Regions from separate parts of the Skermanella mucosa genome, predicted to be linked through region 1. Evidence: predicted binding sites of a transcription regulator. Region 1 holds the regulator's gene; each other region holds the start of a gene.

Region 1 (3,852 bases):
GATCGATCCGGTCCAGCTCCGCGCCCGGGTCGGCATGGTGTTCCAGAAGCCGAACCCGTTCCCCAAGTCGATCTACGACAACATCGTCTATGGTCCGCGCATCCACGGCCTTGCCAGCCGGCGGGAGGAGATGGACGAGATCGTCGCCAAGAGCCTGCAGCGCGCAGGATTGTGGAACGAGGTGAAGGACCGCCTGAAGGAGCCGGGCACCGGCCTGTCCGGCGGCCAGCAGCAGCGCCTCTGCATCGCCCGCGCCATCGCGGTCAGCCCCGAGGTGATCCTGATGGACGAGCCATGCTCGGCCCTCGACCCGATCGCGACCGCCCATGTGGAGGAGCTGATCGACGAGCTGCGGGAGAACTACACCATCGTGATCGTCACCCACAACATGCAGCAGGCGGCCCGCGTGTCCCAGCGCACCGCCTTCTTCCACCTGGGCGACATGGTGGAGGTGGGCGACACCGAGGAGATCTTCACCAATCCCCGCGACGAGCGGACCCAGGGCTACATCACCGGCCGCTACGGCTGAGCCGGCCCCGCCGGCTTGATCGGCGGGACGTCATTCGGGATAATCGGGCAATTCAGGGAAGCGGCGCATGAGCAACGAGCACATCGTCAAGTCGTTCGCGCAGGAACTGCAGCGGCTGGCGAATCTGATCACGCAGATGGGCGGCGTCGCCGAGGCCCAGGTGGAGGCGGCCGTTCAGGCCGTCGTCCGCCGCGACACGACCATCGCGGCCCAGGTGATGCAGTCCGACCTCCGGGTCGACGGCTACGAGCGGGACGTCGACGCGGAGACGCTCCGCCTGCTGGCCCTGCGCCAGCCCATGGCGTCCGACCTGCGCGAGATCGTGTCGGCGCTGAAGATCGCGGCCGACCTGGAGCGGATCGGCGACTACGCCGCCAACATCGCCAAGCGGTCGATCGCCCTGGCCCAGGTGCCGGCGGTCCGTCCGGCCGCCGCGATCCCCCGCATGGGCCGGCTGGTCCAGGAGATCATGAAGGATGTGCTCGACGCCTTCATCGAGCGCGACGTGGAGAAGGCGGTGGCGGCGCGCCGCCGCGACGAGGAGCTGGACGACCTCTATACCAGCCTGTTCCGCGAGGTCCTGACCTACATGATGGAAGACCCGCGCAACATCACGCCCTGCACGCACCTTCTGTTCATTGCCAAGAACCTGGAACGGATCGGCGACCACGCGACCAACATCGCCGAGACGATCCATTTCCTGGTGATCGGGCACCCGCTGACGACGGAACGCCCCAAGGGTGACGAAAGCAGCTATGCTGTCGTCACCCCCGAGCCGGAAACGCAGGACTAGTTTGGAACAAGGCATCCCATGAATTCGGCGCTGAAACCCCTCGTCCTCATCGTCGAGGACGAGGCGGACCTCGTTACGCTCCTCAAGTACAATCTCGACAAGGAGGGCTTCCGCACCCTTTCCGCGGGAGATGGCGAGGAGGCGCTGCTGCTCGCCGCCGAGCAGACGCCCAACATCGTCCTGCTGGACTGGATGCTGCCGCTGATGTCGGGGCTCGAGGTGTGCCGCCAGATGCGGCGCAACCCCAAGACCCGCGACATCCCGATCATCATGCTGACGGCCCGCGGCGAGGAGGCGGACAAGGTCCGCGGCCTCAACTCCGGGGCCGACGACTATATCGCCAAGCCCTTCTCCCCCACCGAGCTGGTCGCCCGGATGCGCGCCGTGCTCCGCCGCGCCAGCCCCGGCTTGGCGGAGGAGATGCTGCGGTTCAACGACGTGGTGATGGATCTGGCGGCCCACCGGGTGCGCCGCCAGGGCCGCGACATCCATCTGGGGCCGACCGAGTTCCGCCTGCTGCGCCACTTCATGCAGCATCCCGGCCGGGTCTTCTCGCGCGAGCAATTGCTCGACCTGGTCTGGGGCCACGACGTCTATGTGGAGCCGCGCACCGTCGACGTGCATATCCGCCGGCTGCGCAAGGCGCTGAACGAGGAAAACGACAACGACCTGATCCGCACCGTCCGCTCGGCGGGCTACGCGCTCGACGTCAAGGGCGGCGCCGCCTGATCCCGGTCCTGGAGACGCCCCGGCTGGTCCTCCGGCCGCTGGAGCTTTCCGACGCCGGCGCGGTCCAGGACGTGTTCCCCCGGTGGGAGATCGTGCGGTTCCTCGCCGACCATGTGCCATGGCCCTATCCGGCCGACGGCGCCCTCTCCCATATCCGGGACGCAGCACTTCCCGCCATGGCGCGGGGCGCCGAATGGCACTGGTCGATCCGCCCCCGCGCGGAGCCCGACCGGCTGATCGGCATCGTCAGCCTGATGGACAAGCTCGACGATAATCGCGGCCTGTGGCTCGATCCCGCCTGGCAGGGGCGGGGCCTGATGACCGAAGCCAGCGCCGCCGTCATGCATTTCTGGTTCGAAACCCTCGGCCGCCCCGTCCTCCGGGTCCAGAAGGCCGAGGTGAACCTGCGGTCCTGCCGGCTGTCGGAACGCGACGGCATGCGGCTGGTCGGCATCCACGAAAGGGGCTTCGTCTCGGGCCGCTTCCCCGCCGGGATCTGGGAAATAACCCGGGAAGAGTGGCGCCGCCGGTAATCGGCCGGCGGATTCAGACGAACAGCATGTTGCCGTCGCCGGGAGCCCCGTTCAGCAGCGTGACGACGCCGCCGGTCACCACCGGCACGTCGTCGCGCAGGGCGGACGCGTCCAGGCCGATCGCCTTCAGCGCCATCTCGCAGACCATCACGGTCACGCCCAGGGCGACGCAGGCCTCCAGCAGTTCCTCGAACTCGGCGAGGCCGCTGCGGCCGAAATGGGCGTTGCGCTCCTCCGGCGACGAGCCGTCGTCGGCAGGGTCCAGCCCGCGCCAGCCATCCCCGGCCTTCAACGCCAGGACCGCCCGGCCGGTGAAGAACAGGGTGGCCTTGCGGTTGGTCGCCGCCGCGGCGCTCGCCATCACCAGCGCGTAGTGGACCCGGTCGAACCCGCCGGAGAACACCACCAGCGACAGCGTCGAAGCCCCGCTCATGGCAGGGCTCCGTCATGCCCGGACGGATGCGCGGACAGGTCCGTGATGGTCGGATGCCGTCCGCACAGCGGGCATTCCGGATCGGGCTGGACCCGGACCTTGTGGAAGCTGGTGTGGAGCGCGTCGTACATCAGCAACTGTCCGGACAGGCTGTCCCCGATGCCGAGCAGCTCCTTCAGGACCTCGATCGCCTGGATCGAGCCGACGGCGCCGGCCAGCGCCCCCAGCACGCCGCCTTCGGCGCAGCTCGGCACCAGCCCGCGCGGCGGCGGTTCGCGGAAGATGCAGCGATAGCAGGGATTGGGACCGCCCAGATAGGACTTGAAGGTGGAGATCTGCCCATCGAACCGGAGCATGGCCGCCGAAACCAGCGTCCGGCCGCCCAGATGGCAGGCGTCCGCCAGCAGGTAGCGGGCGGCGAAATTGTCGGTGCCGTCCGCCACCACGTCGTAGTCGGCGATCAGCCCCATGGCGTTGGCCGCGGTCAGCCGCTCCCGGTGGACATCGAGCCGCACGTCCGGGTTGATGGCCTCCAGCCGCGCCCGGGCGCTCTCCACCTTGGGCGTGCCGATCGAGCCGGTGTCATGGATGATCTGGCGCTGCAGGTTGGACAGGTCGACCACGTCGGGGTCGATCACCCCGATGGCGCCGACGCCCGCCGCCGCGAGATAGAGCAGCAGCGGCGAGCCCAGCCCGCCGGCCCCCACCACCAGCACTCGCGACTTCAGCAGCACCTCCTGCCCGATGCCGCCGACCTCCGGCAGGATGATGTGGCGGGCATAGCGTTCGACCTGCGCGTCGGTGAAATCCATAGGGTGCTGACCTGGTGTTTGCT
Region 2 (3,852 bases), on a different replicon from region 1:
TGGAGATGCCGCTCGATCTCCTTGCGCAGCGCGGGAACGCCTTGGACGATGTCACCCCGCAGGTTGGCGGCAAGGTACTTCGGCAGGGAATAATCCTCGATGTCCTCGGACGCGTCATGGCCGATGCGGCTGAGCACCCGCTCGAACACTCCGACGAAGGGGAACAACAGCAACGTGTTGAAAACGTTGAAGAAGGTCGAATACAAGCCGATCGCGACCGGCACCAGCGGGTAGGTTTCCCTGCCGTTCACCATCATCGGGACTCCGGGATCGCCGCCGAACCACTGCATGGCGAAACGCAGCACGTCCATGGAGAGGAAGAACAGCGGGATGGTCACCATGACGCCGATGATGTTGAACGATATGTGGGCATATGCGGCGCGCTTGGCGTTCTTGGACAGGTTCAACGACGCTATCCAGGAGGTGATGGTCGTTCCCAGGTCGGCGCCGAGCGAGAAGGCCACGGCGGTCTGCCAGTCGAGGACACCGGACGCTCCGAGGCCCATCACGATGCCGATGGTCGCCGAGGAGGAATGGATCATCGCGGTGACCAGCGCCGCCGTTCCGACGCAGGTCAGAAGGCCGGTGAAATCGTCCGCCCGCAGCGAGGAGATCGCCGACATCACCTCCGGCATGGCGCGGAGCGGCTTCAGGCCCCCGGTCATCAGGTTGAGGCCGTAGAAGATCAGGGAGAACCCTATGCAGGCCAGGGCGATGTTCTTCGTCCTGTCAGACTTCGAGAAGATGTAGACGAGGGCGAAGAAGCCGGCCAGCAGCAGGCCCAGCGGGCCGAGGGGCAGGGCGATCAGGCCGTTCCCCAGCGTCGTCCCGATGTTCGCTCCCATGATCACGCTGATCGCCGGGCGCAAGCCGACGACGCCGGCATTGACCATGCCGACGACCATGACCGTCATCGCCGTCGAGGATTGGATCACGCCGGTGATGATGGTGCCGGCGAAGACGCCTTTGAGCGGAGTCCCCGCCAGCTTGGCGAGCAGCGCGCGCATCCGGTTGGCGGCAACGGCCTGGATGCCGTTCGACATGAACTCGAGGCCGAGCATGAAGATGCCCAGGCCACCGATCACGGGAACGATGATCTGGGTGAAGATATCGACCTGCATGAGCTGTCCTTTACGGGGCCCGTCCGGACGAGGGCCGGTTGGTCTTACTTGGAACTGGCTTCCCAGTAGGATTTGATCAGGCCGACGAGGGAGTCCGGCAGCGGCACGTAATCCAGATCGACGGCATCCTGCTGCCAGTGCGCCAAGGCTCCGCCGAAGAAGCGCAGGGTGCGGTCGGTACCGGAACGGGGTTCCCGGGGCATCAGAGCGTAGACGGTGGCCGCGATCGGGTAGGACTCGGCGTCGGCGGTTTCGGTGAGAAGAAGGCTGAAATGGCGCGAGCCCGCCCAGTCCGCGCCGGCGACGGCGGCGGCGATGCTCCGGCGCGATGGCGCCCTGAACTCTCCCGCGCGGTTCTCGACCAGGGCCGAGGGCAGCCCGACCCGCAAGGCTTGGCCGAGCTCGACATAGCCGATGGTGTTCGGGTCGGCCGCCACGGCCTTGACGATGCCGCCGCTGCCCCTGACCCCGGCGCCGGTCGGCCATTTCAGCTCGGTATCGACCCCGACCCGCTCCCGCCAGTCCGTGCTGGCATGGGCGAGATATGCCGCGAAAATGTAAGTGGTGCCGGATCCGTCGCTCCGGTGGACGACCTTGATCGGCGCGTCCGGCAGCGTGAGCTCCGGGTTGAGCGCGCGCAGGGCCGGGTGCGACCATCTCTCGACCGTTCCCATGTAGATGTCGGCCAGCACCGCCCCGGAGAGGCGCAAGGCACCGCTTTCGATCCCTGGCAGATTGAAGACGACCGCGACGCCGCCCGTGGTGATGGGGAACTGCATGAGCCCGTGCCGGTCCACCTCCTCGGCCGGCATGGGCCTTTCAGATGCGCCGAAATCCACGGCCCGGGCGATGACCCGCATGGTGCCGCCCAGTGAGCCGACCGGCTCGTAGTCGATGCCGCCGGCCATGGCGCCGAACAGCGAGCCCAGGCCGCTCTCCGGAGCGGCCGGTCTCTTCGGCAGGGGGGCGACATAGCCGCCGCTCTCCTCGGATGCCTGGAAGTTCTGGCTCCAACGGCTGAGCAGCGGAAAGACGAAAGTCGATCCTGCCCCGGTCAAGGGTTCGGCTCGGGTCGGGGAGGCCGCGGATACGAATGCGAACAAGGCAGCGATGAGGAGGCGACCCATGAAATCACCGGCATGTAACGGGATGCAGAATATCCCGGGTCATCGATTACCGGCGCAGCTTAGATTTCAGGCATGACAGTTGGATGACGGGAGCAGCGTTTCATGAAACTTGCTCCATCTGCACCGGGAACAGACGAAATTTCGGGAAGAGGGAAGCAACGCCGGTCTTCTTCTTCGTATGTCCCCGCGCCGGACCTTTCGGAGCATTGTTGCCGCAAGGTCTCTGATTTTCATGTGTAATACGTAGTATAGTATCGAGATTAAAAAGAATCATGAGGCTCCTGAGAACTGCTTTCATCTCATTCTAGAAAGTTAAAAACAGGTCATGGATGATGGTTCGGCTGGGCTATAAAGATCTAAATCGAACAAAATCCATCAGAAGCCCAATTTTCTTCTTCATCTGATTGCAAATTTGTCCTTATACGATTAATCGTCTGTTAACGATCTAAATACATTTTTTGATCGTTGTCGGATTACTTGTCATTCCGGCGGACATATTGAATTTATCCGGAGAGCACAGACATGGCTTTGCCCAGAGTTTTCATCTCGACCGACCTGAGGCTCGAAGCGCAGGAGAAGGACGACGTCCAGTCGCTTGTCCACGCGCTGATGTACCAGGACAAGATGAACATCGTCGGCATCGCCGGAACGGCGTCCAAGTTCAACACCCAGGACGGTCTGGTCAGGGACATCGATGCCGTGATCGACGTCTACGGCAAGGACCTTGCCGAACTGCGCGAGCATGGCTCCGGCTTCAAATCCGTCGAGGCCCTGAAAAGGGTGAGCCATCAGGGCGCCACGGACACCGCGCCCCCCAAGGGATATTCCAAGCCGACGGACTCATCGGAGGCCATCGTCGCGGAAGCCAGGAAGGCCGCCGCCGCGGGCGAAAAGCTGAACGTGCTCACCTGGGGAGGGGAGGCCGACATCGCGCAGGCGCTGCACGATGCTCCCGGCATCGCCAGGCACGTCCGTCTGTTCAGCATCGACACCCAGGACATCCACGCCAAGAAGTACCTGCTGGACAACTTCAAGGGCAAGCTGGACATGTGGGTCGACAACATGACGACGTTCCGGGGCACCTACGGCACGCCGGAAAGCGGCTCCATGATCAAGGGCTGGCACGAGGCGAACGCCAAGGGCCACGGCGCCTTGGGGGACTTCTTCTCGAAGGTCTCGAGCAACATCTTCAACAAGTCCGGCGTCAAGATGGGGGATAGCCCGACCGTTCTCCGCTTCCTCGACGGGGACCAGGACGATCCGACCAAGGAAAGCTGGGGCGGGGAGTTCCGCAAGGTGTCCGACGGCTATTACACGGACCTTCATGGGCAGGGTTTCGACCGCCCCGGCACCCAAGGGGCCAGGACGGTCTACGAGAACCGCGAGGAGTGGCTCGAAGACTTCGCCGGGCGCTTCGATTGGCTGAAGGACAAGGGCTCGATCCCGCTCCCCCGTCCCGAAGGGGATGACGTGATCACCGTCAGGGCGTCGGGCGACCACTACAAGGGGAACCCGAATTTCGTCGTCAAGGTGGACGGGAAGACGCTGGATCTCACGAACCGGGTGACGGCCGTCCATGACAAGGACCAGTGGCAGACCTTCAC
Region 3 (3,852 bases), 1.6 Mb from region 1:
GCGCTGGATAGCGTCGGCGGCGTCGGCTACCTCGCCGAACTGGCCGGCAGCGTGGTCTCGGTGGTCAATTCCGAGCACTATGGCCGAATCATCCACGACATGTACCTCCGCCGCCAGCTCATCGACATGGGCGAGGACATGGTCAACGAGGCCTACAGCCACAACCTCGAGGGTGCGGCGCTCGAACAGATCGAAGGGGCGGAAAAGAAGCTCTTCGACCTGGCGACGACCGGCGACATCCAGGGCGGCTTCCAGCCGTTCAGCCAGTCGCTCCGAGTCGCCATCGAGATGGCGGAGGAGGCGTTCAAGCGGGACAGCCAGGTCACAGGCGTCACCACCGGCCTGATCGACCTGGACCGCAAGCTGGGCGGTCTTCATCCCAGCGACCTGCTGATCCTCGCCGGGCGTCCGTCCATGGGCAAGACGGCGCTCGCCACCAACATCGCGTTCGCCGCGGCCAAGGCCCACCTGCGCACCGACGGCAAGGAAGGCGCGGGGGTCGCCTTCTTCTCGCTGGAAATGTCGGCCGAGCAGCTGGCGACCCGTATCCTGGCGGACGAGGCGCAGGTCGCCTCGGAGAAGATCCGGCGCGGCGACCTGAAGCCGGAGGACTTCCAGCGCTTCTCGGAAGCCAGCAGCATCCTGTCGCGCGTCCCCTTCTATGTGGACGACACGCCGGCCTTGAGCATCGCGGCGGTCCGGACCCGGTCGCGCCGGCTGGCGCGCACGTCGGGCGGCCTCGGGCTGATCGTGGTCGACTATCTCCAGCTGCTGCGCGGCTCCGGAGGCAAGGGCAACGAGAACCGGGTGCAGGAAATCTCCGAGATCACCCGCGGCCTGAAGGCCATCGCCAAGGAGCTGGACGTCCCGGTCATGGCCCTGTCCCAGCTGTCCCGCGCCGTCGAGCAGCGCGAGGACAAGCGTCCGCAGCTTTCCGACCTGCGTGAGTCCGGATCGATCGAGCAGGACGCCGACGTGGTCATGTTCGTCTTCCGCGAACAGTATTACCTGGAACGCGCCGAACCGAGCCGGCGGCCCGACGAGGCCGACGACAAGTTCAACGATCGCTACCAGCGCTGGCAGCAGCGCCTGGGCGAAGTCCACAACACCGGCGAAGTCATCATCGCCAAGCAGCGCCACGGGCCGATCGGCACGGTGCGCCTGTTCTTCGATGGCCAGTACACCAAGTTCGGCGACCTGGACCAGAGCCACCCGGGCGGTGGCAGCGACTACGAATAGGGGAAAACGGGGGTGCGGCCGGAAGGCCCGCCCCCATCCACCTATGGGCAACCGCTGGCGCCCCCGCCGTTGACAGTGTTATGACGGTTGGCTAGGGTGCGCCGCACAAGGTTGCGCGCTGAGGTAAAGTTGCAACGGCACCAGCAGTTTAGGTGTGTGGTTCCAGCCGTTCCCTCGACGCGTCCGGCCCGAGTGTCGTGCCCGGCACGGGGGCGTGGGTGAGCGGAACCGCCACCCGCTAGGCTGCCACGGGGGATCAATGGGCTTCCTGACCACGACCGGCCGCGCCTTCCTGATATTTCTGGAAGCGACCGGCCGGCTTATGCTGTTTACGGGCGTCGCCGTCTCGCACTGCTTCCGGCCGCCGTTCTATATGCGCCTGATCGGGCGACAGATGATCGACATCGGCTATTATTCGCTGCCCGTCGTCGGACTGACCGCCCTGTTCACCGGCATGGTGCTGGCCCTGCAGAGCTATACCGGCTTCGCCCGCTTCCAGGCGGAGGGGGCCGTCGCGACCGTGGTGGTACTCTCCGTCACCCGAGAACTGGGGCCGGTGCTCGCCGGTCTGATGGTGGCAGGCCGCATCGGTGCCTCCATGGCCGCGGAGATCGGGACCATGCGGGTGACCGAGCAGGTCGACGCCCTGTCCACCCTGGCGACCAACCCGTTCAAGTACCTCGTGGTGCCCCGCCTCATCGCAGGCCTCACCATGCTGCCGCTGCTGGTCCTGATCGCCGACATCATCGGCGTATTCGGCGGCTTCCTGATCGGCGTCTACCGGCTGGACTTCAACCCGGCGGCCTATATCGGGCGCACCTGGGAGTACCTGGTGCCGATGGACGTGATCTCCGGCCTGGTGAAGGCGGCCGTCTTCGGATTCGTGATCGCGCTGATGGGCTGCTACCACGGCTACCAGTCGCGCGGCGGCGCCCAGGGCGTGGGTGCCGCGACGACCAACGCGGTCGTGTCCTCCTCCATCCTTATCCTGGTGTTCAACTACCTGATCACCGGCCTGTTCTTTTCGCGATGAGCGCCATGACACATACCGCAGAAGGCAGGCCGGCCCACGCCGCGCCCGGGACCCAGACCGTCACGCCCAAGCTGAAGCTGTCAGGCGTCCACAAATCCTTCGGCGACAAGCACGTGCTGAACGGCGTGGACCTGGAGGTCGGCCGGGCCGAATCCCTGGTGGTGATCGGCGGCTCGGGCACCGGCAAGTCGGTGATGCTGAAATGCGCGATCGGCCTGATGCTGGCAGACAGCGGGTCGATCCGGATCGACGGGGAGGAGACGGCCAATCTCGGTCCGCGCGACCGCGAGCGGGTGATGCGCAAGTTCGGCATGCTGTTCCAGGGGGCCGCCCTGTTCGATAGCCTGCCGGTGTGGGAGAACGTCGCCTTCGGCCTGATCCAGGGCGAGAAGATGCCCCGCGGCAAGGCGCGCGAGATCGCGGTCGAGAAACTGGCCTCGGTCGGCCTCGCCAAGGAAGTGGCGGACCTGTTCCCCGCGGAATTGTCCGGCGGCATGCAGAAGCGCGTCGGCCTGGCCCGCGCGATCGCCACGCAGCCGGAGATCATCTTCTTCGACGAGCCGACCACCGGACTCGATCCGATCATGGCCGACGTGATCAACGACCTGATCATCAAGTGCGTCAGGGACCTGGGTGCCACCGCCTTGTCCATCACCCACGACATGGCCAGCGCCCGCAAGATCGCCGACCGGATCGCGATGATCTACAAAGGAAAGATCATCTGGAGCGGCCCGGTGTCGGAGATCGACAATTCCGGCAACCCATATGTCGACCAGTTCATCCATGGGCGCGCCGACGGGCCGATCCAGATGGAGGTCATGCAACCCTGACCCGCGGCATCGACCCCGGGTCGGCCTCTGGTATTCCTGTTCTGTTCATCTTAAATAAACGCTGTTTCGATAAGCATCGAGCGTTTTCAGGATAGTTCCCGGGCCGGGCATGGCCCGTGGCAAGGTCTCGCGCCGAATGTCTTCCAGCCTGGCGTTTCCCATAGGTCGGAAAGTTCGCGCGTGCTATCCATTGCTGCACCGCAAACACGTCGAGAACCCGGTTACATTGGCCCGTTCCAACACACGTTATGTCTGCCAGGCCTGCGGCGCCAGCTCTCCGAAATGGAGCGGCAAGTGCGACGCGTGCGGCGAGTGGAACACCCTCGTGGAAGAGGCGGTTCCGGAAAGCGCCCCCAAGGGCCTGGGCCGGACGGCCGGCACCGGCCGGCGGATCGACTTCGTCGACCTGAAGGGCGTTTCCGAGAAGGCTCCCCGGCGCATCACCGGCATCGCGGAATATGACCGCGTGTGCGGCGGCGGCATGGTGCCGGGATCGGCCCTGCTGGTCGGCGGCGATCCCGGCATCGGCAAATCCACCCTTCTGCTCCAGGTCGTCTGCAGCCTCGCCCGGAACCTGCGATGCGCCTACATCTCGGGCGAGGAAGCGGTCGATCAGGTCAGGATGCGCGCGTCGCGCCTCGGCACCAGCGACTCCGCGGTGGAACTTGCCGCAGCGACCAACGTCCGCGACATCGTCGCCTCCCTCGACGCCGCCGACGCGCCGGGCCTGTGCATCATCGATTCGATCCA
Region 4 (3,852 bases), 1.7 Mb from region 1:
CGGCGGAGACCTGCCGCAGGCTCCACGCCGATGGCGCCGAGGCGCTGGTGGCGGAGCGCACCGGCCTGCTGATCGATCCCTATTTCTCCGCGACCAAGCTGGGCTGGCTGCTCGACCACGTGCCCGGCGCCCGCGCGCGGGCCGAGCGGGGCGAGCTGTGCTTCGGCACCATCGACAGTTTCCTGCTGTTCCGCCTGACCGGCGGCGCCGTCCACGCGACGGACGCCAGCAACGCCTCGCGCACCCTGCTGTTCGACATCCGCACCCAGGACTGGGACGACGAGTTGCTGCGCCTGTTCGGCATTCCGCGGGCGCTGCTGCCGCGCGTGTTCGACAACAGCGCCGATTTCGGCACGGCCGAGGCCGACTTCATCGGCGGTCCCGTGCCGATCACCGGGATGGCCGGCGACCAGCAGGCGGCCACCGTCGGGCAGGCCTGCTTCGAGCCGGGCATGATCAAGAGCACCTACGGCACCGGCTGCTTCGCGCTGCTGAACGTGGGCGACAAGCCGGTGAGATCGACCAACCGGCTTCTGACCACCACCGCCTACCGGCTGGAAGGCAGACCGACCTACGCGGTGGAGGGCTCCATCTTCGTGGCCGGCGCCGCGGTGCAGTGGCTGCGCGACGGGATCAGGGTGATCGCCGACGCCGCGGCGTCCGAACGGCACGCCAACGACCTGCCCGACACCCAGGGCGTCTACATGGTGCCGGCCTTCACCGGGCTGGGAGCGCCCTACTGGGATCCCGACGCGCGCGGCGCCCTGATCGGGCTGACGCGGGACACCGGCATCAGCCACATCGTGCGGGCGGCGCTGGAGGCGGTCTGCTACCAGACCCGCGACCTGATGGAATGCATGGCGGCCGACGGCGGCACCCAGCCCAGCGCGCTGCGCGTGGACGGCGGCATGGTACGGAACGACTGGCTGATGCAGTTCCTGGCCGACATCCTGGAACTGCCGGTCGAGCGGCCGATCGTGACCGAGACGACGGCTCTGGGGGCGGCCTACCTCGCGGGCCTGCGTACGGGGGTGTACGCCTCCCTCGACAGTGTCGCCGCCGCCTGGCAGCGGGAAAGGCTGTTCGAGCCCGCCATGTCGTCCGCCGACCGCACGCGCCTGTACGACGGATGGCGCCGCGCGGTGCGGCGCGTGCGCAGCGATCTGGCATAACACCAAAAAGAAGAATAGAATGTGCATCAACCGGCGGATGGTCATCGAAGCTTAACCGAACCGTCACTCCGGAGACATGGCGGCGGCCTAAGCATTGGCCACCGTACAATAGGGAGACGAGACAAATGCAGCGCATCCACGCGACGATCGCCGTTTCGGCGTTCGCCCTTTTTGCCATGGCAGCCGCCACCACGGCCCCCGCGCAGGCCCAGACCGAGATCCAGTGGTGGCATGCCATGTCGGGCGCCAACAACGAGACGGTCGAGAACCTCGCGAAGGAATTCAACGCCACGCAGAGCGAGTACAAGGTCGTCCCGGTCTACAAAGGGACATATCCGGAGACCCTGAACGCCGGCATCGCGGCCTTCCGCGCCCGGCAGCCGCCCCACATCATCCAGGTGTTCGATGTCGGCACCGGCGTCATGATGGGCGCGCGCAGCGCGATCAAGCCGGTCGCCGAGGTGATGAAGGAAGGCGGCGAGAGCTTCGACAAGTCCAAGTACCTGGCGGGCATCGTCTCCTACTACAGCGCGGCCGACGGCACCATGCTGTCCTTCCCGTTCAACAGCTCTTCGCCGATCCTGTACTACAACAAGGCCAGCTTCCGGAAGGCCGGCCTCGACCCCGAGGCGCCGCCCAAGACCTGGCCGGAAGTGTTCGAGGCGGCCAAGAAGATCAAGGCTTCGGGCCAGTCCTGCGGCATGACCACGACCTGGCCGACCTGGATCCACCTGGAGAACTTCAGCGCCTGGAACAACCTTCCCTACGCCACCGACCAGAACGGCCTGACCAGCCTGACGCCGGAGCTGAAGATCAACGGCCCGCTCAACATCCGGCACTTCTCGACCCTGGCGGAGCTTCAGAAGGACGGCACCTTCCAGTACGGCGGCCGCACGTCGGAAGCCAAGGCCAAGTTCCTGAACGGCGAATGCGCCATGCTGCCGGAATCGTCGGGCGGCATCGGCGACATGGTCAAGGCCGGCCTGGATTTCGGCACCGGCAACCTGCCCTATTATCCGGAAGCGGCGGGAGCCCCGCAGAACACCGTCCCCGGCGGCGCGTCCCTGTGGGTCTTCGCCGGCAAGCCGGCCGCCGACTACAAGGGCGTCGCCCAGTTCTTCACCTACCTGTCGAAGACGGAGGTCCAGTCCAGGCTGCACCAGGTCTCGGGCTACCTGCCGGCCACCATGGCCGCCTATGAGGCGACCAAGAAGGAGGGGTTCTACGAGAAGAATCCCGGCCGGGAGATCCCGATCCAGCAGATGATGGGCAAGGAGCCGACCGAGAACTCGAAGGGCATCCGCCTCGTCAACATGCCGCAGGTCCGCGACATCCAGAACGAGGAGATCGAGGCCCTCCTGAACGGCAGGCAGGACGCCAAGACCGCGCTGGACAACGCCGTCCGCCGCTCGAACGAGGCGATCAAGGAAGCGGCCAAGGCCTACCAGTAAGCCGAAACCAGCGTCTCCGAAAGCGCCCTCTCCCCTCCGCGGGGGAGGGCGCGCTCTCTTTTCACGGATCTTCATGTCAAGACGCGTCGTCTTTCCCAACCGGCTGCTGCCGTATCTGCTGCTGGCACCCCAGATCGCCATCACGCTGGTGTTCTTCTTCTGGCCGGCCTTCCAGGCGGTCCGCCAATCGCTCTACCGCGACGATCCTTTCGGCTTCAGCAGCCGCTTCGTGGGGTTGGCCAATTTCGAGCTGGTTCTGTCAGATCCCAACTACATCAACTCGCTGAAGGTGACGATCGTCTTCAGCCTGTCGGTCGCCGTCGTGGCGCTGGTGACGGCGCTGCTGCTGGCGGTCATGGCCGACCGGGTGGTCAAGGGCAAGGGCATCTACCAGACCCTGCTGATCTGGCCCTACGCCGTCGCCCCCGCCATCGCCGGCATGCTCTGGCTGTTCCTGTTCAGCCCGGCCATGGGCACGCTGGCGGTGATGCTCCAGCGCGCCGGCGTCGACTGGAACCCGCTGCTGAACGGCAACCAGGCCATGGCGATGGTCGTGGGCGCCGCCGCCTGGAAGCAGATCAGCTATAACTTCCTGTTCTTCCTGGCCGGGCTCCAGGCGATCCCGAAATCCCTGATCGAGGCCGCCGCGATCGACGGCGCCGGGCCCGGACGGCGGTTCTGGACCATCGTGTTCCCGCTGCTGTCGCCCACATCCTTCTTCCTGCTGGTGGTCAACACCGTCTACGCCTTCTTCGACACCTTCGGCATCATCCACGCGGTGACCGGCGGCGGACCGGCACGGGCGACCGAGACCCTGGTCTACAAGGTCTACAACGACGGCTTCGTGAACCTGAACCTCGGGGCCTCCTCCGCCCAGTCGGTGATCCTGATGGTGATCGTCATCGCGCTGACCGTCGTCCAGTTCAAGTATGTCGAGCGCAGGGTGCATTACGCATGATCGAAAGACGTCCGCTGGGCGTTCTGCTCGCCCATTTCATCCTGGTCATCGGCATCCTGATCGTCGCCTTCCCGATCTATTACACCTTCGTCGCCTCGACCCTGACCACGCCGGAGATCATGGCCCCGCCCATGCCGCTGGTTCCGGGTCCGCACTTCCTGGAGAACTACGGCGGCGCCTTCGGGGGCATCGGGACCATCGGCGGCGTCGGCGTCGGCCGGCTGCTGCTGAACACGCTGGTCGTGGCGCTCGCCATCGCGGTGGGCAAGAT

Evidence for each region. Region 1 encodes PhoB, which activates phosphate uptake and scavenging genes when phosphate is short. Its sites were predicted from a motif close to TNTCATAAAACTGTCA; they were not measured.
Region 2: the regulator PhoB is predicted to act here: its motif matches at 2,322-2,337, upstream of pstS (phosphate ABC transporter substrate-binding protein PstS).
Region 3: the regulator PhoB is predicted to act here: its motif matches at 1,310-1,325, upstream of JL100_RS07445 (MlaE family ABC transporter permease).
Region 4: the regulator PhoB is predicted to act here: its motif matches at 1,223-1,238, upstream of ugpB (sn-glycerol-3-phosphate ABC transporter substrate-binding protein UgpB).

Annotation. Positions count from the first base shown of each region.
Region 1 is NZ_CP086106.1:6,392,264-6,396,115, forward strand. It holds gene pstB (phosphate ABC transporter ATP-binding protein PstB) at 1-529, shown strand, start outside; gene phoU (phosphate signaling complex protein PhoU) at 597-1,322, shown strand; gene phoB (phosphate regulon transcriptional regulator PhoB) at 1,341-2,051, shown strand; gene JL100_RS29715 (GNAT family N-acetyltransferase) at 2,123-2,584, shown strand; gene JL100_RS29720 (DsrE family protein) at 2,598-3,017, opposite strand; gene JL100_RS29725 (HesA/MoeB/ThiF family protein) at 3,014-3,829, opposite strand.
Region 2 is NZ_CP086107.1:132,259-136,110, forward strand. It holds gene JL100_RS30565 (Na/Pi cotransporter family protein) at 1-1,121, opposite strand, end outside; gene pstS (phosphate ABC transporter substrate-binding protein PstS) at 1,166-2,248, opposite strand; gene JL100_RS30575 (nucleoside hydrolase-like domain-containing protein) at 2,771-3,852, shown strand, end outside.
Region 3 is NZ_CP086106.1:1,631,638-1,635,489, reverse strand. It holds gene JL100_RS07450 (replicative DNA helicase) at 1-1,239, shown strand, start outside; gene JL100_RS07445 (MlaE family ABC transporter permease) at 1,499-2,272, shown strand; gene JL100_RS07440 (ABC transporter ATP-binding protein) at 2,278-3,102, shown strand; gene radA (DNA repair protein RadA) at 3,329-3,852, shown strand, end outside.
Region 4 is NZ_CP086106.1:4,697,191-4,701,042, forward strand. It holds gene glpK (glycerol kinase GlpK) at 1-1,172, shown strand, start outside; gene ugpB (sn-glycerol-3-phosphate ABC transporter substrate-binding protein UgpB) at 1,298-2,623, shown strand; gene ugpA (sn-glycerol-3-phosphate ABC transporter permease UgpA) at 2,697-3,581, shown strand; gene ugpE (sn-glycerol-3-phosphate ABC transporter permease UgpE) at 3,578-3,852, shown strand, end outside.